One region of the Ancylobacter sp. genome, then DNA from elsewhere that is predicted to be linked to it. Evidence: predicted binding sites of a transcription regulator. Region 1 holds the regulator's gene; the other holds the start of a gene.
The links. The regulator PhoB, encoded in region 1, activates phosphate uptake and scavenging genes when phosphate is short. The targets are predictions, from matches to a motif close to TGTCATNNANCTGTCAT.

Region 1 (11,182 bases):
CCAGCGCCTCGGAAAGTTCGCGGGTTTCCTCCGCCACCCGCCAGGCGTGCACGCCGATGAAGGCGATGGCGATGGCCAGCGCCAGCCAGATGCCCAGCAGGTAGAGCGTCGGCAGTTCCGGTGGATGGCCGAGCGTGCCGCCCGCACCCCAGGGCAGCGGCATCTGCCAGAACCCGACCAGCGCGGCGCACGCCGCCGCCAGCATGCCGAGCAGAATGGTGGTGCGGGGCGAGAGGGCGGTCGCCGATATCAGCACCGGGGCGAGGAAGAGCAGCGCAAAGGGATTTGCGAGGCCGCCGGTCAGGAACAGCAGCGCCGCGAGCTGGAGGATGTCATAGGCCAGCAGCCACGCCGCCTCGATATCCGACAGCCGCCGCGCGCCGGGATTGCGTAGCCTCAGCGCCAGATTGAGCCAGGCGGAAAGCGCCACCACCGCAAGGCAGGCGCCGATGGGCAGGGAGAAGCCGAGCAGCCATTGGACGACGACGATCGCTACCGTCTGTCCGGAGATCGCCAGCCATCGCAGGCGAATGAGCGTGTCGAGCCGCAGGCCGAAGAAACGTTCGCCGATTGGATGGTCGAGGGAAAGCGACATGAAACGGCCCCTGCGCACCGTCTCGCGGGCGATGCCGTGCCTCTATAGCCCCGTAGGCGGCCGAAGAGCGAGAGCAAGGCTCGCGTTGACGGCGGCGAGAAAGAGCCTATCTATGCTGCAACGCACAAGAACAGCGTGTACGGGGCGGGCTCTCTCTCACGGAGGCATTCATGGCGATCGGCGTTTTCGGCGACGTGCCTGACGCGGAAGAGGCGGTCCAGACACCCGAGGCAACGCTTGAGGCCGCATCGGCGCTCGCGCAGCCCATGTACTGGATGTTCGAGCTCGGCCATGCGGCACTCGATCCGCTGCGCATGATGGCGGATGCCGGACGGCTGTTCTATCGCAACCCGGCCAATCCGCTCGCCCATACCGAATTCGGCAAGACCATGTCGGCCTCGTTCGAGATGTTCGAGCGCACCACGCGGCGCTATGGCAAGCCCGATTGGGGCATCTGCGACACCAAGGTCGGCGGCGTCGACGTCCCTGTCGAAATCGAGACGGTGTGGGAGCGGCCCTTCTGCAAGCTGCTGCATTTCCGGCGCGATTTCCAGCACAAGCCGCGCCGGCCGCAGCCGCGCATGGTGATCGTCGCGCCGCTGTCGGGCCATTACGCGACATTGCTGCGCGGAACCGTGCAGACCCTGCTGCCCAATCACGACCTTTACATCACCGACTGGGTCGACGCGCGCAACGTCCCGATGTCGGAGGGCACGTTCGATCTCGACGACTACATCGATTATGTGATCGAGATCTTCCGCCATCTCGGCGGCGGCGTACATGCCCTTGCCGTGTGCCAGCCCGCTGTGCCGGTGCTCGCCGCTGTCGCGCGCATGGAGGAGATGGGCGACCCGGACGTGCCCGCCTCCATGGTGCTGATGGGCGGGCCCATCGACACCCGCGAGAGCCCCACGGCGGTAAACCACTTCGCGCAGGACCGTGGCATCGACTGGTTTTCCCGCAATGTCATCACCACCGTTCCTTGGCCGAATGCCGGGGTGATGCGGCAGGTCTATCCCGGCTTCCTGCAACTGCATGGCTTCATGGCGATGAATCTGGAGCGGCATCTGCGGGCGCATGCCGACATGTTCGGCCATCTGGTGAAGGGCGACGGCGATTCCGCCGCCAAGCACCGGGAGTTCTACGACGAGTATCTCTCGGTCATGGACCTGCCGGCGGAGTACTATCTCCAGACGCTGCAGACCGTGTTCATTGACCACGCCTTGCCGAGGGGCACCATGACCCATCGCGGCGTGAAGGTGGACCCGTCGAAGATCCGTAACGTGGCGCTGCTGACCGTCGAAGGCGAGAATGACGACATTTCCGGCGTCGGCCAGACCCGCGCCGCCCAAACGCTGTGTTCGGGCCTGCCCGATGACATGAAGGCGCATTACCTCCAGCCCACGGTCGGCCATTACGGCGTGTTCAACGGCTCGCGGTTCCGCGCCGAGATCGCGCCGCGCATTTCCGACTTCGTGCTCTCGCACAACTGGCCGAAGAAGGGCCATAATCGTCCGCAGGACTGAGCCGCGCGCCTGCGTAGTCTAGAGGCCGGCCTCCCAATAGGGCGGATCGCCAAAGGCTTCCCGCAGGCAGTCCGCCAGCGCCCGCAGCTTCGCCGAAGGATGCCGGCCCTCGGGATGCGCGACATAGATGAATTCCGCCTCCGGCTCGGCGCCGACATCGATCACCCGCAGCGTGCCGTCGCGGATCTGAGGCCCGGCGATAAACAGCGGCAGCAGCGTGACGCCCAGCCCGGCCACTGCCGCATCACGCATCACCACGCCATTATTGACCTGCAGCCCGGCCTTTCCACGCACCTGCACTGCCCTGCCCGCCGTTTCGAAGCGCCAGTCGGCGATGCCGCGATGGCTGTAAAAGATACCCCGGTGTTGCTCCAGCTCATCAAGATTGCGCGGAGTGCCGTGCTGTTCGAGATATTCGGACGAGGCGACGAGCAACCGCCGGCTGCGCGCGAGCTTCCACGCCATCAACCGGCTGTCGCGCATCGGCCCGTGCCGGATCACCCCGTCATAGCCTTCGGCCTGCGCGTCGACGACGCGATCATCCAGCTCGATGCTGAGGTCGATCTGCGGATGGCTACGCAGGAAGGGGTAGAGCGCCGGCCCGATGTGGAGCGCCGTCAGCGTCACCGGCGCTGAAAGGCGCAGCGGGCCGGAGAGCGTGCCGCGCCGCTCAGCGAGAGTGGCGGCGGCCGCCTCGATGCCGCGCAGGGACTGGGAGGCCAGTTCCAGGAAGATCAGCCCGTCCTCGGTCAGCGTCAATCGGCGGGTGGAGCGGTGGACCAGCCTGGCGCCAAGCTGGCGTTCGAGCTGCGCCAGACGGTCGCTGACGACCGACTTCGCCAGTCTCAGCCGGCGCGCCGCCTCGCTGATGGAGCCGGCCTCGGCAATGGCGACGAAAGCGGCGATCCCGTCAAGTTTCATCGTTCGCGTTTTCCGGACATGGTTTCCGCTTGCTGAAGTCTAATCCGAACGCGTCGGCATCGCCATACTCCTCCGCGACACGCCGCCGAGGGCGGCGATTCCTCAGGTTGGAGACTTTCGATGGGACGTCTTGATGGCAAGGTTGCGCTGATCGCCGGCGCCAGTTCCGGCATCGGCCGGGCGGTGGCGGTGCTGTTCGCCCGCGAGGGCGCCCGGCTCGTTCTCGGCGCCCGGCGCCAAGGCGAACTGGACGCGCTGGCAGCGGAAATCGCGGCGGCAGGCGGCGAAGCGGCCGTGCTTGCCGGCGATGTGCGCGAGGAGGCCTATGACCGCGCGCTGGCCGCGCTGGCGGTGGAGCGCTTCGGCCGGCTCGACATCGCGGTCAACAATGCCGGCACGCTCGGCGAGAAGGGCCCTAGCACCGGCATTTCCGCCATGGGCTGGGAGGACACGCTGGCGGTGAACCTCACCGGGGCGTTCTACGGCGCCAAGCACCAGATCGCCGAGATGCTCAAATCCGGCGGCGGCTCGGTGGTCTTCACCTCGACCTTCGTGGGCTATACGGCCGGCTTTCCCGGCCTTGCCGCCTATGCCGCCTCGAAATCCGGGCTCGTTGGCCTCACCCAGGTGCTGGCGGCCGAATTCGGGCCGCAGGGTGTGCGCGTCAACGCGATCCTGCCGGGCGCGGTGGAAACCGAGATGTACCGGGAAGCCAACGACACGCCGGAAGCCCAGGCCTTTATTACCGGGCTGCATGCGCTGAAGCGCGTCGCGGCGCCGGAGGAACTGGCCCGCTCGGTGCTCTATCTCGCTTCGGACGATGCGTCCTTCGTGTCCGGCACCGCGCATCTCGTCGATGGCGGCCTGTCGATCAACCGCACCTGACGCAGCCTGGAGCGGTGGCCCCGGTTCGCCTGCGCGCTCAATGCGCGCGGGCGAACATCTCGTTGAACGAGTAGCCGGAGCCGCGCACGGTGCGGATGGGATCGGGCTGGCGCGGGCGGTTCAGCGCCTTGCGCAGGCGCCCGACATGCACGTCGACCGTGCGCTCGTCGATATAGACGTCCTGTCCCCACACGCCGTCGAGCAATTGCTCGCGCGAATAGACCCGGCCGGGCGACTGCATGAGGAACTCCAGCAGCCGGAACTCGGTGGGGCCAAGATGCAGCTCGCGGCCGGCGCGGTGCACCCGCTTGGTCTCGCGGTCCAGCTCGATGTCGCCGGCGCGCAGCAGGGTGGAGACGTGCTCGGGCTTGGCGCGGCGCAGCAGCGCCCGCACCCGCGCGACGAGTTCGGGCACCGAAAAGGGTTTCACCACATAGTCGTCCGCGCCGGTGGCGAGGCCGCGCACGCGCTCGGTCTCCTCGCCACGGGCGGTGAGCATGAGGATCGGCATGCGCTCGGTATCGGGCCGGGCCCGCAGCCGCCGGCAGAGCTCGATCCCGGAAAGCCCCGGAAGCATCCAGTCGAGGATGAGAAGATCCGGTACGCTTTCGCGCAGCCTAGTCTCCGCCTCGTCACCCCGCCCGACGCTGTCCACCGAGTAGCCCTCGGATTCGAGGTTGTAGCGGAGCAGGAGGGTGAGGGGCTCCTCATCCTCCACGATCAGTATGTTGGTCGGCATGGTCGCGTTCCCGGACGTTCGTGGGGTGCCGAGGCTCTCAGGTCGGGAACGCCACGCTGGTCAGGCTGCTGGTGTCCTGCTTCGGCCGTTCCTCGGTGAGAAGCTGGCCCGTGACGAGATAGTGGATCGTCTCGGCAACGTTGGTGGCGTGGTCGCCGATACGCTCGATGTTCTTGGCGCAGAACAGCAGATGCGTGCACAGCGAGATGTTGCGCGGGTCTTCCATCATGTAGGTGAGCAGTTCGCGGAACAGCGAGGTGTAGAGAACGTCGACCTCGCCGTCACGCTGCCAGACGTCGAGCGCGCGGGCGGCGTCGCGGGTGGCATAGGCGTCGAGCACCATTTTCAGCTGCTCGAGCACGATGTTGGACATGTGCTCCACGCCGCGCACCAGCTTCTGCGGGTGGAACTCGCCGGTGAGGGCGAGCACGCGCTTGGCGGTGTTCTTGGCGAGGTCGCCGATACGCTCCAGGTCGTTTGCGATGCGCATGGCGGCGACGATCTCGCGCAGGTCGCCGGCGAGCGGCTGCCGGCGGGCGATGACGAGCACCGCCTTCTCCTCGATCTCCCGCTGCAGCAGGTCGACCGGGCCGTCGAGCACGATCACCTTCTGGGCGAGTTCGCTGTCGCGCTTCACCAGCGCCTGAACGCTGTCGGCGACGAGGCGCTCGGACTGTCCGCCCATCTCGACCACGCGGCGGCCAAGTTCCTTCAGGTCGGTGTCGAACGACGAGACGATATGTTCGGTCATTGGGGAGGCCTCTCTCGTCGCGGAATCAGCCGAAGCGGCCGGTGATGTAGTCGCGGGTGCGGGCTTCGCGCGGATTGGTGAAGATCTCGTTCGAGGCGGCGACCTCGATGAGTTCGCCGAGATAGAAGAACGAGGTGATGTCGGCGCAACGCGCCGCCTGCTGCATGTTGTGTGTCACGATGACAATGGTGAATTCCTGCTTCAGCTCGTCGATCAGGTCCTCGATCTTCGAGGTCGAGATCGGGTCGAGCGCCGAGGTGGGCTCGTCGAGCAGGATCACTTCCGGCCGAACCGCGATGGTGCGGGCGATGCACAGGCGCTGCTGCTGGCCGCCGGACATGCCGAGCGCGGAGGTGTGCAGGCGATCCTTGGTTTCCTCCCAGATCGCTGCCTTGCGCAGGCACCACTCGACGCGCTCGTCCATCTGCGACTTGTTCAGGCGCTCATGCAGCTTCACGCCGAAGGCGATGTTGTCGTAGATCGACATCGGGAACGGCGTCGGCTTCTGGAACACCATGCCGATGCGCGAGCGCACCACGGTGGAATCCAGCTCCTTGCTCAGCAGGTCGGCGCCGTCGAACAGGATCTTCCCTTCCGCGCGCTGGCCCGGATAGAGCTGGTACATGCGGTTGAACACCCGCAGCAGCGTGGACTTGCCGCAGCCCGAGGGCCCGATCATCGCGGTGACGCGCTTTTCCGGGATCTCGAAATTGATGTTCTTCAGCGCGTGGTTGTCGCCGTAGTAGAAATTGAGCTTCTCGACCTTGAGCTTGGACTCGGTCGAGGGCGCGGTGGCGCGGTTGACGGCGGAAGCGATGTCGATCGACGTTTCAGGTGCGAAATTCATGGTCCGTCTCACTTCATCTTCGCCAGGACGAGGCGGGAAAGGATGTTCAGGGTCAGAACCCCGACGGTGATGATGAGGGCGCCCGCCCAGGCCAGCGCCACCCAATCCTCGAACGGGCTGGCGGCATACTGGTAGATGGCGATGGGAAGGCTCGCCATGGGTGCGTCGAGGCTGAGCGACCAGCCATTGTTGCCGAGCGAGGTGAACAGCAGCGGCGCGGTCTCGCCGGCCGCGCGGGCGATGGCGAGCAGGATGCCGGTGACGATGCCGGCCCGGCCGGCGCGCCAGGTGATGAAGGTAACCACCTTCCACTGCGGCGCGCCGAGGGCGAAGGCCGCTTCGCGCAGGCCTATCGGCACCAGGTTCAGCATGTCCTCGGTGGTGCGCACCACCACCGGGATGATGATGATGGCGAGGGCGATCGCGCCCGCCCAGCCGGAGAAGCCGCCGAAGGGGACGACGAGGAGCTGGTAGACGAACAGGCCGATGAGGATCGAGGGAGCGGAGAGCAGCACGTCATTGACGAAGCGGACCGCGTTGCCGACCTGGGTTCCGCGGCCGTTCTCGGCCAGGAAGGTGCCGCACATCAGACCGATGGGAGTGCCGATGAGGAGCGCCACGCCGATCTGGATCAGCGAGCCGACGATGGCGTTGAGCAGGCCGCCCCCGGCGCCGGGCGGCGCGGTGATCTTGGTGAAGACATGCGGGCCGAGCGCGGGCAGGCCACGCGACACCAGGGTCCACAGGATCCAGGCGAGCAGAACGAGAGACAGCGCGGCGAAGCCGATGCTGATGGCCTTGACGGTGTAGTCGGTCGCGCGACGGCGGGCCAGGGATGCCATGTGTGTCTCTCCTCAGCCCTTGAGCCGGGACCGGACGAGCAGGCGCGAAAGCGCGAGCACGATGAACGAAATCACGAAGAGGATGAAGCCCAGTTCGAGCAGCGACTGCAGTTTCAGCGAGCCCGTGGAGGCCTCGGGGAACTCATTGGCGATGGTCGAGGCGATGGTGGCGCCAGGGGCGAAGAGCGAGGCCGACATGCGCGTGGCATTGCCGATGACGAAGGTCACGGCCATCGTCTCGCCGAGCGCGCGGCCGAGGCCGAGCATGACGGCGCCGACCATGGCGGTGCTGCCATAGGGCACCGAGACGTTGCGGTAGACCTCATAGGTGGTGGCGCCGACGCCGTAGGCGGATTCCTTGATCATCGGCGGCACCGATTCCAGCACCTCGACGAACATCGCGGTGATGAAGGGCAGGATCATGATGGCCATGATCAGGCCGGCGGTGAGCATGCCGGCGCCGAGCGGCGGGCCCTGGAACAGGGCGCCGATCACCGGCAGCGGGCCGAGCCACTCGATCAGCGGCGGCTGAACATAGGCGGCCATCAGCGGCACGATGATGAAGAAGCCCCACATGCCGTAGATGATCGACGGGATCGCGGCGAGCAGCTGGATCGCGACGCCGATCGGCCGGCGCAGCGGACCGGGAGCGATCTCGGTGAGGAAGAAGGCGATGCCGAAGGACAGCGGCAGGGCGATGATGACGGCGATGACAGCGCTGAAGATGGTGCCGAACACCATGACGCCGGCGCCGAACACCTCGGTCACCGGGTTCCACGTCGTCGACCAGACGAAGGACAGGCCGAATTCCCGCAGCGCCGGCAGGCCACCCTCGAACAGCATGGCGATGATGAGGCCCAGCAGCAACAGCACGAGAACGCCGCTGCCCCAGAGAATCCCGACAAATACGGGGTCACTGACCCGGCCCGTCGGCTTGCGCGCGGCGATCAGGCCGGTGCCCGCCTGCCTTCCGCTAAGAGTGGCGTCCATGTGGTGTGTTCCTTAGAGCGCCTTGTCACCCGAAGCCGCGGTCGGCTTGAGGGGCGGCGTGCTGTGACGGAGCGTGGGCGTCGCGGGCTTGAAGCAAATAGTACGGCCGGGCGCATGAGAAGAGGCGGCCACGAGGACCGCCTCTTCCCTATGCGGCTGGTATCAGTTGGTCCAGACGGCCTTGCCGTCGGCCTTGACGTCCGTCGTCCAGGCCTTGCGCACTTCGGCCGCAACCGCGTCCGGGAGCGGGATGTAGTGCAGCTTCTCGGCGATCGCGTCGCCCTCGGGGCCGTAGGCCCAGTCGAAGAACTTGATCGCCTCGGCCGACTGCGCGGCGTTGGTCGGGTTCTTCGGCAGCAGAATGTAGGTGGCGGAGGTGATCGGCCAGGCGCCTTCACCGGCGGTGTCCACCATCGAGGCGGCGAAGTTCTTCGCGCCCTTCCAGTCAGCGGCGCCAGCGGCTTCCATGAAGGACTTCGTGTCGGGCTTCACAACCTTGCCGGCCTTGTTCACGAGGTCGGTGGTGGCGAGCTTGTTGGCGGCGGCGTAGATGAACTCGACGTAGCCGATCGCGCCCTTGGTGTTCTTCACGGTGCCGGCAACGCCCTCATTGCCCTTGGCACCGGCGCCAGCCGGCCACTGCACGGAGGTCGCGGCGCCGACGCCGGACTTCCAGTCCGCACTGGCCGAAGCGAGGTAGGAGGTGAACACGAAGGAGGTGCCCGACGAGTCCGAACGGTAGACCGGCACGATGGCGATGTCGGGGAGCTTCGCGTCCTTGTTCAGGGCGACGATCTGCGGGTCGTTCCACTTGGTGATCTTGCCCTGGTAGATCTGGGCAATGATGTCGCCATTGAGGGTCAGCGCATGGTCTTCGCCGAGATTGACGATGGCGACCACCGAGCCGATCACGGTCGGGAACTGCAGGAGATTGGCGGATTCGAGCTTGTCGTCCTTCATCGGCGCGTCGGAAGCGCCGAAATCGACGGTGCGGTTGACGATCTGGTTCTGGCCACCGCCGGAACCGATCGACTGATAGTTCAGGCCCGTGCCGGTCTTTTCCTTATAGGCGGCAGCCCAGGCCTGGTAGACGGGGGCCGGGAACGAGGCACCGGCGCCATTGATGTCGGCGGCGAAGGCGGCGCCCGAAAACACGGCGCCGAACGACAGCGCCGCGGCGCCGAGCAAATGGGTAAATTTCAAGGGTCTTCTCCTTAGGTCGGGAGATCGGCCGCACCGCGGAGACAAGGCCCGGATGCGCGATTGGCCGAAGGGCGGTTTCGATTTCACACGGGAGTCTTACCGCCCGGGCACCAAGGTTCTATGACCCTTCGATGAAGCCTTGATGACAGTGTAATATATTGATTTTTATACGTTTTTTGCAGTCTTTGGAGCGCCCGTCGAAAGCCGGACCGAGAATGTCGAGCCCGTGCCGGGCACGCTTTCGATGCCCAGCTTGCCGCGATGCCGGGCCACGATGTGCTTGACGATGGCAAGCCCCAGCCCGGTGCCGCCCTGTTCGCGCGAATGGGCGGTATCGACGCGATAGAAGCGCTCGGTAAGGCGCGGCACATGTTCGGGGGCGATGCCGGGACCGTAGTCGCGCACCGTGGCGAGCGCGTCCGTCCCCTCGCGCTGGATGGTGATCTCCACCCGCCCGCCGGCACCGCCATATTTCAGCGCGTTCTCGACGAGATTCTCGAAGACGCGGATCAGCTCGTCCCGGTCGCCGCGCACCTCCACGGCTTCCGCCGGCGGCTCGAAGACGATGTCCACCCCGCGCTCGCGGCCGAGCGGCGCCAGCGCGTCGCGCACATGGCTGATGACGGCGGCGAGGTCGACCGCCGCCTCGGGGCGCAGATGGGCGTTAAGCTCGATGCGCGAGAGCGAGAGCAGGTCGTCGATCAGCCGCGACATCCGCCGCGCCTGCTCGTTCATGATCTTGAGAAAGCGCTCGCGGGCATTGGCGTCGTTGCGCGCGGGGCCCTGCAGGGTCTCGATGAAGCCGGACAGCGAGGCCAGAGGCGTGCGCAGCTCGTGGCTGGCATTGGCGACGAAGTCGACGCGCATCTGCTCGACCCGCCGCTGCGGGGTGAGGTCGACGAAGCTCAGCAGCACCGCCTCGGTCGGCGCCCCCTCGCGCAGCAGGCCGGCACGGATCGGCACGATGTCGGCGCGCAGCCAGCGGTCGATCGGCACCCGCTCGGCGAATTCGATGCGGCGGGCGGCCCCGTCGGCGACCGAGGCGCGCAGGGCCTCCAGCACCTCCGGCACGCGCACGGCAAAGGAGACCGGATCGCCCACCCGCACGCTGGCGAGGAGGCCGACCGCGCCGGCATTCGCCGTCAGCACGGTGCCGCGGGCGTCGAGCAGCAGCGCCGCCTCGGGCAGCGCGCGCACCAGCGCGGGCAGCCGCTCCTCGGCGCGGGGCGAGGGCTTGGGCTCGCCGCCGAAGCGGGCGAAGGCCGCCGCGACCGGGCGCTTGCGCGCCGGCAGGCTTGCCCCCACAGCGATGAGAAGGCCGACCGCCAACGCCGCGCCGGGCGTCATCGTGCCCTCCCAGCTGGCGCCACCGAGGCCCAGCGCGGACGCGGCGAGAATCCACCGCGCGCCCACGAGGCGCCCGCGCAGCGTATCCTCCGCCAATTGATGCGTCTCACCCAGGGCCATTCCTGCGCTTCCTGCCCGACACGCCGCGCACGACGTTTCCCGGCCGGCGTTAAAGGCGCGCCGGTCTTTCCTGATATGCTCGTTTTCCACGCCGGTTGGAAACCCGAATCGCTTCGGGCGACCGAACCTTCGCCCGGCCGACACGTTGCGTCCTTATGCTACACGCGAAAGGCTTCCATATGACGAAGAAGCCCGTCCCGGCTTCCCCCGCCGCCGGTGGGAAGGCCCCCTCGAAGAAAAAAGCGGCGCAGGAGTCCAAAGCGGGCCGCATGGACGCGGAACTCGCCGCTTCCATCGCCGCCTTCGCGGTCGACGCGCCGGTGCTTGATCCGCTCATCGCCGCGCATGCCTATGGCAGCGGCGCCTATCCCTATAGCGACCGGCCCAAGCGCAAGGCCTATGAGAAGGAACTGCAC
Region 2 (11,182 bases), 2.2 Mb from region 1:
TGGCGCAGGCGCGGCGGATTCTCGTGGCTGCCCTTGACGATATCGTCCAGCAGGGGGCGGAAGCGGCGCTCGAGCCCGACGATCTGGAAGCGGATGCCGGCCTTGTCGAGCGCCTGCAGCAGCCGGTCGAGCACCACGGCGCCGAGCGTGTCGAAGCTGCGCACGCCGGAAAGGTCGATCCGCGCGGTCTCGCCGGCGCCGGCGCCCAGTTCGGCAAGCGCAGCATCCACGCTACCTTCAAGCGCGCGGCCCTGCCCGGCCACCCAGCGGCCATTGCCCACGAACACGAGTTCGCGGCCATTGCGGGCAGTGGCCAGAAGCGGCGCTTCAGCAGCTCCCAAGATGACCTCTCCTGCGGGCACGACCGCCCTCCGGCCGCGACACCGCTACCAAATTCGCAATGTGTTACTTAGCGTCGGGTCCGTTGGCCGTCGAGGGAGCGCCTCTCCGATTCCCGCCCCTGGCCGCCCGCGGACGACGTAATCGCGGCGACTGTGCTTTCGGAGCGACGCCCCTCCGGGAGCGATCGGGATTATGCTTTCGCCTGCGCGACGATTCCCGCCGCCCCGGCCTCTGCCCGATGACCCTTCTGACCGTCACCCCCGAACGCTTTCCGATCCGTGGCAGCTTCACCATTGCCCGTGGTTCGAAGACCGAGGCCGCCGTGGTCACCGTGGAATTGCGCGACGGGGACCACGTAGGGCGCGGCGAATGCGTGCCCTATGGCCGCTATGGCGAGACCGTCGCCGGCGTGGTCGAGCAGCTCACCGCCCTGGAAAAGCTGGTCGCGGAGGGCGTGCGGCGCACGGATCTCATGGCGCTGATGCGGCCGGGGGCGGCGCGCAACGCCCTCGACTGCGCCATGTGGGACCTCGAGGCCCGGCGCGCCCGCATGCGCGTCTATGAGATGGCCGGCCTGCCGGCGCCGCTGCCGGTCGTCACCGCCTATACGCTCAGCCTGGACACGCCGAAGGCGATGGCGGAGGCGGCGCGCCTGTCGGGCCATGAGTTGCTCAAGCTCAAGCTCGGCGCCGAGGGCGATCTGGCGCGGCTGAAGGCCATTCGCGCCGCGGTGCCGCAGGCGCGGCTCATCGTCGATGCCAATGAGGGCTGGTCGCCGGACATTCTGGAGGCCCATCTCGACGCCTGCGCCGCCGCCGGCGTCGAACTGGTCGAGCAGCCCCTGCCGGCGGCAGACGACGCGCTGCTGGCCCGCATCGCACGCCCGGTGCTGGTCTGCGCCGATGAGAGCGCACACGGGCTCGACAGCCTCGACGCGCTGGCCGGGCGCTATGACGCCATCAACATCAAGCTCGACAAGACCGGCGGGCTTACCGAGGCGATCGAGCTGACGCGCGCGGCGCGGGCGGCCGGGCTCGACATCATGGTCGGCTGCATGGTCGGCACCTCGCTCGCCATGGCGCCGGCGCTGCTGCTCGCGCCGCTGGCGCGCTTCGTCGATCTGGACGGGCCGCTGCTGCTGGCCGCCGACCGCACGCCGGCCCTGCGCTATGAGGGAAGCGTGGTCTACCCGCCCGAGCCCGATCTCTGGGGGTGACCGACCTGCCCGGCGGCGAGCGCGAGCAGCGTGCCGAGCGCCGCCAGCCCGGCCGAAGCGACGAAGGCCCCCGGACCGAACGCCTGCCAGAGCGGCCCCGCCGCGAGCGTCGCCACGGCCATGGCGATGGCCGTCGCCCATGCCGCCAGCGCCTGCACGCTGGCCCCGCGCCCCGGCGGTGCGTGCCGGGCGACAAGTTCCACCGTGCCGAGATAGGTGCAGCCGAAGGTGAGCGCATGCAGCGGCTGTAGCAGCAGCAGAAGCAGCAGCGTCGGGTCGAGCGCCATCACGCCGAAGCGCAGCACCCCGGCCAGCCCGCCGATCAGCAGCAGCCGCTCCGGCCCCGCCCATGCCGTCACCCGCGTGGCGTAGCGGAACAGCACCACCTCGGCCAGCACGCCGAGCGCCCACAGCAGGCCGATCACCATGTCGGGCAGGCCTCTGCCGTGCCACATGATAGAGCCGAAGGCGTAGAGCACCGCGTGCGACCCCTGCACCAGCGCCGCCGCCGCCATGCCGACCAGCAGCACCGGCGCGACGCCCGCGAGCACGAAACGACGGCGCTCCACGGTGGCGTGCGGCGCCGGCCGGACGTCGCGCAGCGTCGCCGCCGCCAGAGCCGCCGCCACGCTCGCCCCGGCAATCAGCCAGATCACCGTATCGGCCGGCACCTTGGCGAAGAACACCCCGCCCAGCAGGGCCCCCGCTACCAGATTGCCGCCGATGAAGGCCATCGATCCCCATAGCCGCACGCGGCCATAATCGATCAGACCCTCGCTGCGGCGCGCCACGGCATAGGCGTCGAGCACCGGCAGGCTGGGCTGCCAGAAAATCGCGGCGAGCCCCAGCCCGATCAGGATGAAGGTGGCGTTGGGCGCCATCGCGATGCCGGCAAAACACAGCGCCGTCGCGGCGGCGTAGACGATCAGCGTCGCACGCGGGCGCCCGCTGCGGTCGGCGAGCAGGCCGCCCAGCGGCATGGTGACGAGGCGCACCGTCTGCGGCACGGCGAGCGCCAGCGCGATCATCGCCGCGTCGAAGCCACGCCCTTCCAGCCAGACCGGGAAGAACGGCATGAACACGCCGATGCCGAAGAACAACCCGGCATAGACGGCGGCGATGGCGTGGCGCGGGGCGATGAGGGGCACGAGACGGCTCGCGAGGGATGCCGCCTCGATAGCAGGCCGCGGCGGACGAAGCGAGCCCGCCGCGCCCGGCCCGCTGTCACCACCAGGCGTGGAAGTGGTGCACCGGGCCGTGGCCCTGGCCGATGGCAAGTTCTTCGGAACGCGCCAGCGCCTTGGTGAGATAGTCCTTGGCCGCCGCCACCGACGCGCGCAGGGACAACCCCTTGGCCAGCCCGGCGGCAATGGCGGAGGAGAGCGTGCAGCCGGTGCCGTGGGTGTTCCGGGTGACGATGCGCGGCGCGGAAAGCTCCAGGAATCCGTCCGCGTCGAGCAGCACGTCGACGCTGTCCGGGCCCTCGCCATGCCCACCCTTGATGAGGACGGCGCGCGGCCCCATCGCCAGCAGCCGCTCCGCCTGCGCGCGCACCGTGGCGAGGTCAGCGGCGGGCGCCTCGTCGAGCAGCGCGGCGGCTTCGGGCAGGTTGGGCGTAATGAGCAGCGCGCGCGGCAGCAGGTCGCGGCGCAGCGTTTCGATCGCCTCCGGCACCAGCAGCCTGTCGCCTGAGGCGGCGATCATCACAGGATCGAGCACCACCGCCGACACGCCGTGGCGCTGAAGGCCGGCGGCGACTTCCTGGATCGCCTCGGGACGCGACAGCATGCCGATCTTCACCGCATCCACGGCGAGATCGGACAGCACGGCGTCGATCTGCGCGGCGATGAAGGCGGGCGGCACGTCGTGAATGCCGGTGACGCCCCGCGTGTTCTGTGCGGTCAGCGCGGTGATGACGCTGGCCCCGTAGACGCCGAGCGCCGAGAAGGTTTTGAGATCGGCCTGGATACCGGCACCGCCGCCGGAATCCGAACCCGCCATCGTCACCGCAATCGGTGTGGAGCCTGCCATGCTACGCCTCCCTCGCCGTCGAGAGCCGGAAGCGTCGCCCCTCGGACGAAAGCTCGCCCGAATGCGCGCGATCCGTTCCCTCCGCCGGCATGACCCGGATCAGGTTCGTGGGTTGGCGGCAACCGTGCGGTTCGCCCTGCCTCTCAGCCCGTCGGCTTGTCGCCTGGGGCACCCCAACGTGATCGTCCCTGCGAGATAGGCGAAGCGGAAGGCGGGTGCAAGACGCGCGTCGCCCGGCGGCCGGGGGTTGCGCGCGCAAGCCGCTTCGTTCCATATCCCGCCTCTGTCCCAAGCTCTCGCCACAAGCCGGAATGCCGCCATGGTCCCCTTCTTCATGCAGATCAAATGTCAGCTCGGCCGCGCCTATGAGGTGGCGAACGCCATAGCCGACGCCGAGATCGCGTCGGAAATCTATTCGACCGCCGGCGAGTTCGACCTGCTGGTCAAGTTCTACGTGCCCGAGGGCACCGACATCGGCCATTTCGTGAACGAGAAGGTGCAGCTCTTCCCGGGCATCCAGGACACCCGCACCCTCATCACCTTCAAGGCATTCTGAGACGTCAGGGCGCCGGTGCGGCGGGCGGCGTCGAGGCCGCCTCCTCCTGTGTCCGGTCGATGCCCAGCCGGCGCTCGCGCCAGATGACGGAAAGCCCCGCGCCGATCACGATGGCGCCGCCGAGCAGCACCAGCAGCGGCGGCACCTCGGCGAACAGGATGAAGCCGAGCAGCAGCGACCACAGCATTGCCGAATAAGCGAAGGGCGCCACCACCGAGGCCGGCGCATAGCGGTAGCTCTCAGTGAGCAGGATCTGCCCGACACCACCGATCATACCGATCGTCACCAGCAGCAGCGCCTCGCGCCCGCTCGGCAGCACCCAGCCCCAGCCGGCGGTGGCAAGGCCGGCAATGGCCGCCAGCGCCTGGAAGTAGAACACGATGGCGGCGGTGGTCTCGGTCTGGGTGAGACGGCGCACCTGCACCATCGCGCCGGCGGTGAAGGCTGCGGCCAGCAAGGCGAACAGCGCGCCGTAGAGGTGCCGGGGCGTATCGAAGGAGCCGTGCATGTGCGGCCACAGCATCACCACCACGCCGCCAAGCCCCACCACCACGGCCGCCCAGCGATAGATCTGCACCCGCTCGCGCAGCACCAGCGCCGCCAGCGCCACGGTGAGCAGCGGCGCGGCGAAGCCGATGGCTGTGGCGTCCGCCAACGGGATGCGCGCCAGCGCCCCAAAGCTGAGCCCCATGGCGCAGACGCCGATGGTGCCCCGCGCGATATGCCCGAGCGGATGGGCGGTGCGCACCGCCGCACTGATCTCGCCGCGCCACGCCAGCAGGGCGAGCAGCGGAAACAGCGCGAAGAACGAGCGCGAGAACACCACTTCGCCGGTCGGAACATGATCCGAGACGATACGGACGAGGGCGGACATGATGGTGAAAAGGAACGTCGCGCCGATCTGCAGCGCGATGCCCTTGAGCGCGTTCATGGGGCCGGCATGGAGCATGGTTCGAGAGCGCCCGCAAGGAAATCCGGGACGTTATTTCACGGGAAGGGATTGCCGCCCGCCAGCGCGATGCCACCGAACACCACTAGCGCCGCCAGCACGAGGCAGACCGCCGCCAGGCCGATGGCACCCGGCGTTGCCGGGGCGCGGTCGGCATAGGCCGCCGCCGGCTTGGTGCCGGTGATCATGGCGCGGATCAAATTGTCGCGGCCGAACAGCGAGTAGGCGATGTTGATCGTGACGTGCAGGGCGATCAGCCCCAGCAGGAACGGGTAGATGCGTTGGTGCCAGCCGGAAGCGCTGCGGATCGTCTCGTCGCTGACCACATTGGTCATCGGGCCGTAGACGACGATGTCGTCGCTGGTGAAGAGCCCTGTCAGCCCCTGCGCCGCCACCATCGCCAGCAGCGCGACGATGACCCAGCCGCCCAGCGGATTATGGCCGAGAAAATGCTGCGGGCGGCCCTTGAGCAGGCTCGCGGCATAGCGCACCCCCGCCGCCGGGCCGCGTAGGAAGCCGGCGAAGCGCGCCGTCGAACCGCCCACCACGCCCCACAGCAGCCGGAAGACGATCACCACCAGAATGGCGAGGCCGTTCCACTGGTGCCAGACCAGGCCCACATCGCCGTAATAGCGGCTGACGAAGGCAAGCCCCACCAGCGCGGCGAGGCCCCATTTGGCCAGCCGCGTCGGCAGGTCCCACGCCAGCATGTGCGCCGGCGCGGGAGACGGGGTGAGAAGGCTCGTCACTTTTTCTGGCGGAAGCTGTCGTGGCAGGTGCCGCAGGTGCGGATCACGCCGGGGAAATTGGCCTTGAAGCTCGCCTCGTCGGTGATCGCCACCCGCGCTGCCGCCGCGTCGGTGCCGAGCTTGCCGAACAGGCCGTCGAACTTCGCCTTGTCCTGCCAGATCGCCGGCAGCGCCTCGGTGTCGCCCGTGCCGGAGCCTTCCGGGAACAGGGTCGGCAGCACCTTGGCGTTCTTGGCATAGGCGTCGAGCGCCGCCTGCACGGTGGCAAGGTCGAACGCGGTATTGCCGCGCAGCATGCCCCCGACCGGCTTGGTCACATCGCCGAACTGCTTCAGAAGCGTCTGGCGCTCCTTGATGACATCGGCCTGGGCCACAACCGCCGTCGCGGAAATGGTAGTTATCATGCCGGCTGCAAGCGCAACCGTCAGTCGGCGAACCATGAGATGCTCCCTCATCTACGCGCCGGGTCCGGCACGCACTGCGAGCCTATTGAGCGCCCCTGCGATGGCAATGGTCCGCAGGCCGAGGTCGCGCGCTCGTGATGACGGGAGCGTACCTAAGGTCAGCTCAATCGGTGTTTTTGCTGCGATGGACCGTGTTTTCCCGCATTCTCAGCTGCCCTCAATAACCTTACGTCAGGACAACAGCCGCCAGGAGAAAGCGCCATGTCGATCCGTACCGTTCTGCTTCACGCCGCTCCCGATTCGGGTTTCGGCGACCGTCTCGCCTTCGCGGTGGCCTTTGCGCGCCAGGCCGGCGCCCAGCTACGGGCGGTCTACACGCTGTATCCCGCCGGTGTGCCGCGCGTCGGCCGCGCTCTGTCGATCTATGTGAACGAGCTGGTGCACGAGGCACGGGAGAAGGAAGCCCTTCTCCAGGGCCAGTTCGAGGCCGCCGTCGCGGCGGCCGGCGTCCCCGGCAACTGGCAGACTGTGGAAGGCGAGGTCGCCGCCGCGCTGCGCGACGAGGTCACTTTCGCCGATCTCACCGTCGTCAGCGAGACGCCCTATGGCACGGTCGACGACCAGCTCGCCGCCACCCTGCCGGAACATCTGGCGCTCGCCTGCAATGGCCCGGTGGTGGTGGTGCCAACGGGCAAGCCGGTGCCGAACCGCATCGGCCGCGTGCTGGTGGCATGGAAGCCCTCGCGCGAGGCCGGCCACGCGGTGCGCTTCGCGCTGCCCATCCTCGCCCTTGCGCACCAGGTGGAAGTGCTGACGGTGGAGGAGAGCAAGCAGGACGTCGCTGCCTCCGGCGCCAGGCTCACCGCCTATCTCGGCACTCATGGCGTGAATGCCACGCACCACCACGTGTCCGAAGGTTCGGCCGGAGCGGTGATCGCCCGCGAGGCGCGGACCTACGGCGCGGATCTACTGGTGATGGGCATCTACAGCCGCTCCCGCCTCGCCGAGATGATCCTCGGCGGCGTCACCGCCTCGCTGATGGTCGATCCGCCGGTGCCGCTCTTCGTCGCCCATTGAGCGCCGCAGATCTCCAAGCCCTCGACCCCGAAAGGGCCGGCGGCTTCCGCCTTGCGCGGTCAGCAGCACTTGCGGGTTGCACGTGGGCGGGCGCAGGCCTAGCTCTCGCCCGCCGCCGAAGGCGTGCGGCGCTGCGAGGAGTTGACGGTGCCGCTGTCGTCCCAGTTCCTGCCGATGTTCCTGTTCGCGCTGGCCGGTGCGCTGACGCCGGGGCCGAACAACATGATCTCGGCGGGCTCGGGCGCCGCCTTCGGCTTCCGCCGCACCCTGCCGCAGATCTGGGGCGTGACCTTCGGCTTTGCGCTGATGATCGTCGCCATCGGCATGGGGCTCGGCACGCTGTTCCTTGCCATCCCCTACATGCACCAGACGCTGAAGATCGTCGGGTCGCTCTATCTGCTCTACCTCGCCTGGAAGATCGCCCATGCCGGCACTACGGGGAGCGGCACCGCCGTCGAGCGGCCGATGACGCTGCTGCAATCGGCGCTGTTCCAGTGGGTGAACCCGAAGGCGTGGACCATCGCGCTTTCCATCGTCCCAGCCTTCACCACGGTGGGCGGCGACAATCTGTTCGGCGAGGTGGCGATGATCGCGCTGGTCTCCGGCGCCGTCAGCTTTCCCAGCCTGTGCCTGTGGGCCGGCTTCGGCGCCCTGCTTGCCCGGCTCCTGTCGACGCCGCGCCAGCAGCGCATCGTCAATTATGCGATGGCGGCGCTGGTCGCGGCGAGCGTGGTGATGCTCTTCCTCTGAGCGGGGCCTCGCGATGTGCAGCGCAGCACGCGTCATAAAAACGTGATGCGACTCGGGCTTATGGGCCCTCATGGAGACATTGCGCAGCTCGTTTTCGGGCATGATCGAGGAAGCTGTCGAGATGAACGACGCACCCGAGGCGCGCCGCTACCGCAGCCTGTTCCTCTCCGACGTCCATCTCGGCACCAAGGGCTGTCAGGCCGATCTTCTGCTGGATTTCCTGCGCTACCACGACGCGGACACCATCTATCTCGTCGGCGACATCGTCGATGGCTGGCGGCTGCGTTCGGGCTGGTACTGGCCGCAGTCGCATAATGACGTGGTGCAGAAGCTGCTGCGCAAGGGCCGCAAGGGCAGCCGCATGGTCTATCTGCCGGGGAACCACGATGAATTCCTCCGCGACTATTACGGCAATCATTTCGGCGGCATCGAGGTGGTCGAGACGGCGATCCACGAAGCCGCCGACGGCAAGCGCTACCTCGTCATCCATGGCGACGTGTTCGACGTCGTCGTGCGCCACGCCCGCTGGCTCGCCTTCCTCGGCGACGGCGCCTACACCGCAGCGCTCGGCCTCAATACCTATCTCAACTGGGCCCGTCGCAAGCTCGGCTTTCCCTATTGGTCTCTGAGCCAATGGGCCAAGCTGAAGGTCAAGAACGCGGTCAACTTCATCGGCCGCTTCGAGGAGGCGGTCGCCACCGAGGCGCGCCGCCACAAGGTGGACGGGGTGGTCTGCGGCCATATCCACCACGCCGTCATTCACGACAGCTTCGGCGTCCAGTACATTAATTGCGGCGACTGGGTGGAAAGCTGCACGGCGATCGTCGAACATGCTGACGGGCGCCTGGAGCTGATCGACTGGGCGCGCCAGACCCGGGCGCGGGTGGGCGCGCCGCTGCTGCTAGAGCCGCCGAAAGTCGCCGCCTGATGCACATTCTCATCGCGACGGATGCCTGGCTGCCGCAGGTCAACGGCGTCGTGCGCTCATTGCAGAACACCGCACGTGAAGCCGCCACGCTCGGCGCGCGGATCGACTTCCTCACCCCCGCCGATTTCCGCACCGTGCCGATGCCGACCTACCCGGAAATAAGGCTGGCGCTCGCCACACCCGGGCGGGTGCGCCGCGCGATGGACGAGGTCGGCGCCGGCTATGTGCACATCGCCACCGAAGGCCCGATCGGCATCATGACGCGCCGCGCCTGCCTCGCGCGCGGGCAGAGCTTCACCACCAGCTACCACACGCGCTTTCCCGAATATCTCGCCGCCCGCGCCCCGGTGCCGGAAGTGCTCTCCTATGCCTGGCTGCGGCGCTTCCACAATGCCGGCGCCGGCATCATGGTTTCCACCCCGACACTGGAGGCGGAACTGCACGGGCGCGGCTTCCGCAACATCATGCGCTGGTCGCGGGGAGTGGATTCCGAGCTGTTCCATCCGCGCCCCGAGGCGGAGATGGACGCGCTTGTCGCCACCCTGCCCCGCCCAATCTTCCTTTCGGTCGGCCGCGTGGCGGTGGAGAAGAACATCTCCGCCTTCCTCGACCTCGATCTGCCCGGCTCGAAGGTCGTGGTCGGCGAAGGCCCGGCCCGCGCCGAGCTCCAGGCACGCCACCCCGAGGTGCATTTCCTTGGGCTGAGGGAAGGCGACGCGCTGGCGCGCATCTATGCGGCGGCGGACGTCTTCGTGTTTCCCAGCCTCACCGACACCTTCGGCATCGTGCTGCTGGAAGCGCTGGCGAGCGGGCTACCCGTCGCCGCCTTCCCCGTCACCGGGCCGAAGGACGTGATCGGCGAGGCGGATGTCCGCGTGGGCGTGCTGAATGAGGACCTGCGTCAAGCGGCGCTGGCGGCGCTCGCCATCGACCGGGAGACCGCTCGGGCTTACGCTTTGCGCTATTCCTGGCGCGCCTGCACCGAGCAGTTCCTGCACAACATCGAACTCGCCCACGCCCGTGCCGTACCCGCGAAGGCCGGCTGACATCAGGCCGCCGCGAGGCACCGCGCGAAGGTCGACGCGTCGACATTGCCGCCGGACAGCACAAGAACGGCGACCTTGCCCTTGAGGTCGAGCTTTCCGGCCAGCACCGCCGCGAGCGACACCGCCCCGCCTGGCTCGACGACGATCTTCAGCTCCTCGAAGGCAAAAGCCACCGCCCGTGCCACTTCCTCATCGGTGGCGGAAACGCCCTCACCGACAAGGCGTGAGGAAATCTCGAAGGTCATGCGCCCCGGAGTCGCCGCCAGCAATGCGTCGCAGATCGAGCCGGTGACGCGGTTGTTGCGCTCGCGCCCGCCGGAGCGGAAGGAGCGGGCGTGATCGTCGAAGCCGGCGGGCTCCGCCGTCATCACCCGCGCTTCCGGGAAATGGTGTTTCACCGCCAGCGAGATACCCGATACCAGGCCGCCGCCGGACGCATTCGCCACCACCACATCCGGGGCGAAGCCGCGCGCGAGCATGTCTTCGGCGATTTCCAGACCCACCGTGCCCTGCCCGGCGATGATGTGAAAATCGTCATAGGGCGGCACGAAGATGGCCCCGCGCGCCCGCGCGATCTCGCCGGCGATAGCGTCGCGGTCATCGGTCTCGCGATCATACCCCACCACCTCGCCGCCGAAGGCGATGGTGCGTGCCCGCTTCATGGCCGGGGCGTCGTTCGGCATGACAATCACCGAAGCCATGCCCATCAGCGTCGCCGCCGCCGCCACGCCTTGCGCGTGGTTGCCGGAGGAGCAAGCGACCACGCCGCCTTCCCGCTCGTTCTCGGGGATTCGCGAGATGCGGTTATAGGCGCCGCGAAACTTGAACGAGCCGGTGCGCTGGAGCGGTTCCGGCTTCAGGAAAACGCGACCGCCGGTGATCTCGTCAAGGCGGGCGCAGGCGATCAGCGGCGTGCGCACCGCCACGCCCGAAAGGCGTTCCGCGGCGGAGACGACGTCATCGAAGGTGGGAAGGGCGTTGCTCTGCATCATGCGCCCAGCTTAATGCGGCGGCGGGGGACGCGCATGCAAATTCACCGGCACATACCCGGCCTTTTTCGCCGCCGCCGGCACCACCGGCCGCCCGGCGCTTGCGTGCGCTTGTCGGGCCGACCTAGATACAACTCCCTTGAAG

Region 2: ACQY76_RS20230 (UDP-2,3-diacylglucosamine diphosphatase) is a predicted target of PhoB. The motif match lies at 8,105-8,121, and genes of this name have one in related genera.

The regions. Positions count from the first base shown of each region.
Region 1 is NZ_OZ257132.1:1,741,162-1,752,343, reverse strand. Features, by position in the region: gene ACQY76_RS08160 (ActS/PrrB/RegB family redox-sensitive histidine kinase) at 1-595, opposite strand, end outside; gene ACQY76_RS08155 (polyhydroxyalkanoate depolymerase) at 766-2,121, shown strand; gene ACQY76_RS08150 (LysR family transcriptional regulator) at 2,140-3,042, opposite strand; gene ACQY76_RS08145 (SDR family oxidoreductase) at 3,163-3,927, shown strand; gene phoB (phosphate regulon transcriptional regulator PhoB) at 3,965-4,666, opposite strand; gene phoU (phosphate signaling complex protein PhoU) at 4,704-5,417, opposite strand; gene pstB (phosphate ABC transporter ATP-binding protein PstB) at 5,443-6,264, opposite strand; gene pstA (phosphate ABC transporter permease PstA) at 6,273-7,106, opposite strand; gene pstC (phosphate ABC transporter permease subunit PstC) at 7,119-8,096, opposite strand; gene pstS (phosphate ABC transporter substrate-binding protein PstS) at 8,259-9,299, opposite strand; gene ACQY76_RS08110 (ATP-binding protein) at 9,465-10,766, opposite strand; gene ppk2 (polyphosphate kinase 2) at 10,946-11,182, shown strand, end outside.
Region 2 is NZ_OZ257132.1:4,324,874-4,336,055, forward strand. Features, by position in the region: gene ACQY76_RS20180 (ABC transporter permease) at 1-341, opposite strand, end outside; gene dgcA (N-acetyl-D-Glu racemase DgcA) at 581-1,558, shown strand; gene ACQY76_RS20190 (MFS transporter) at 1,528-2,706, opposite strand; gene thiD (bifunctional hydroxymethylpyrimidine kinase/phosphomethylpyrimidine kinase) at 2,783-3,589, opposite strand; gene ACQY76_RS20200 (Lrp/AsnC ligand binding domain-containing protein) at 3,909-4,145, shown strand; gene ACQY76_RS20205 (DMT family transporter) at 4,150-5,076, opposite strand; gene ACQY76_RS20210 (cytochrome b/b6 domain-containing protein) at 5,133-5,843, opposite strand; gene ACQY76_RS20215 (c-type cytochrome) at 5,840-6,283, opposite strand; gene ACQY76_RS20220 (universal stress protein) at 6,509-7,324, shown strand; gene ACQY76_RS20225 (LysE family translocator) at 7,472-8,074, shown strand; gene ACQY76_RS20230 (UDP-2,3-diacylglucosamine diphosphatase) at 8,196-9,002, shown strand; gene ACQY76_RS20235 (glycosyltransferase family 4 protein) at 9,002-10,048, shown strand; gene ACQY76_RS20240 (threonine ammonia-lyase) at 10,051-11,040, opposite strand.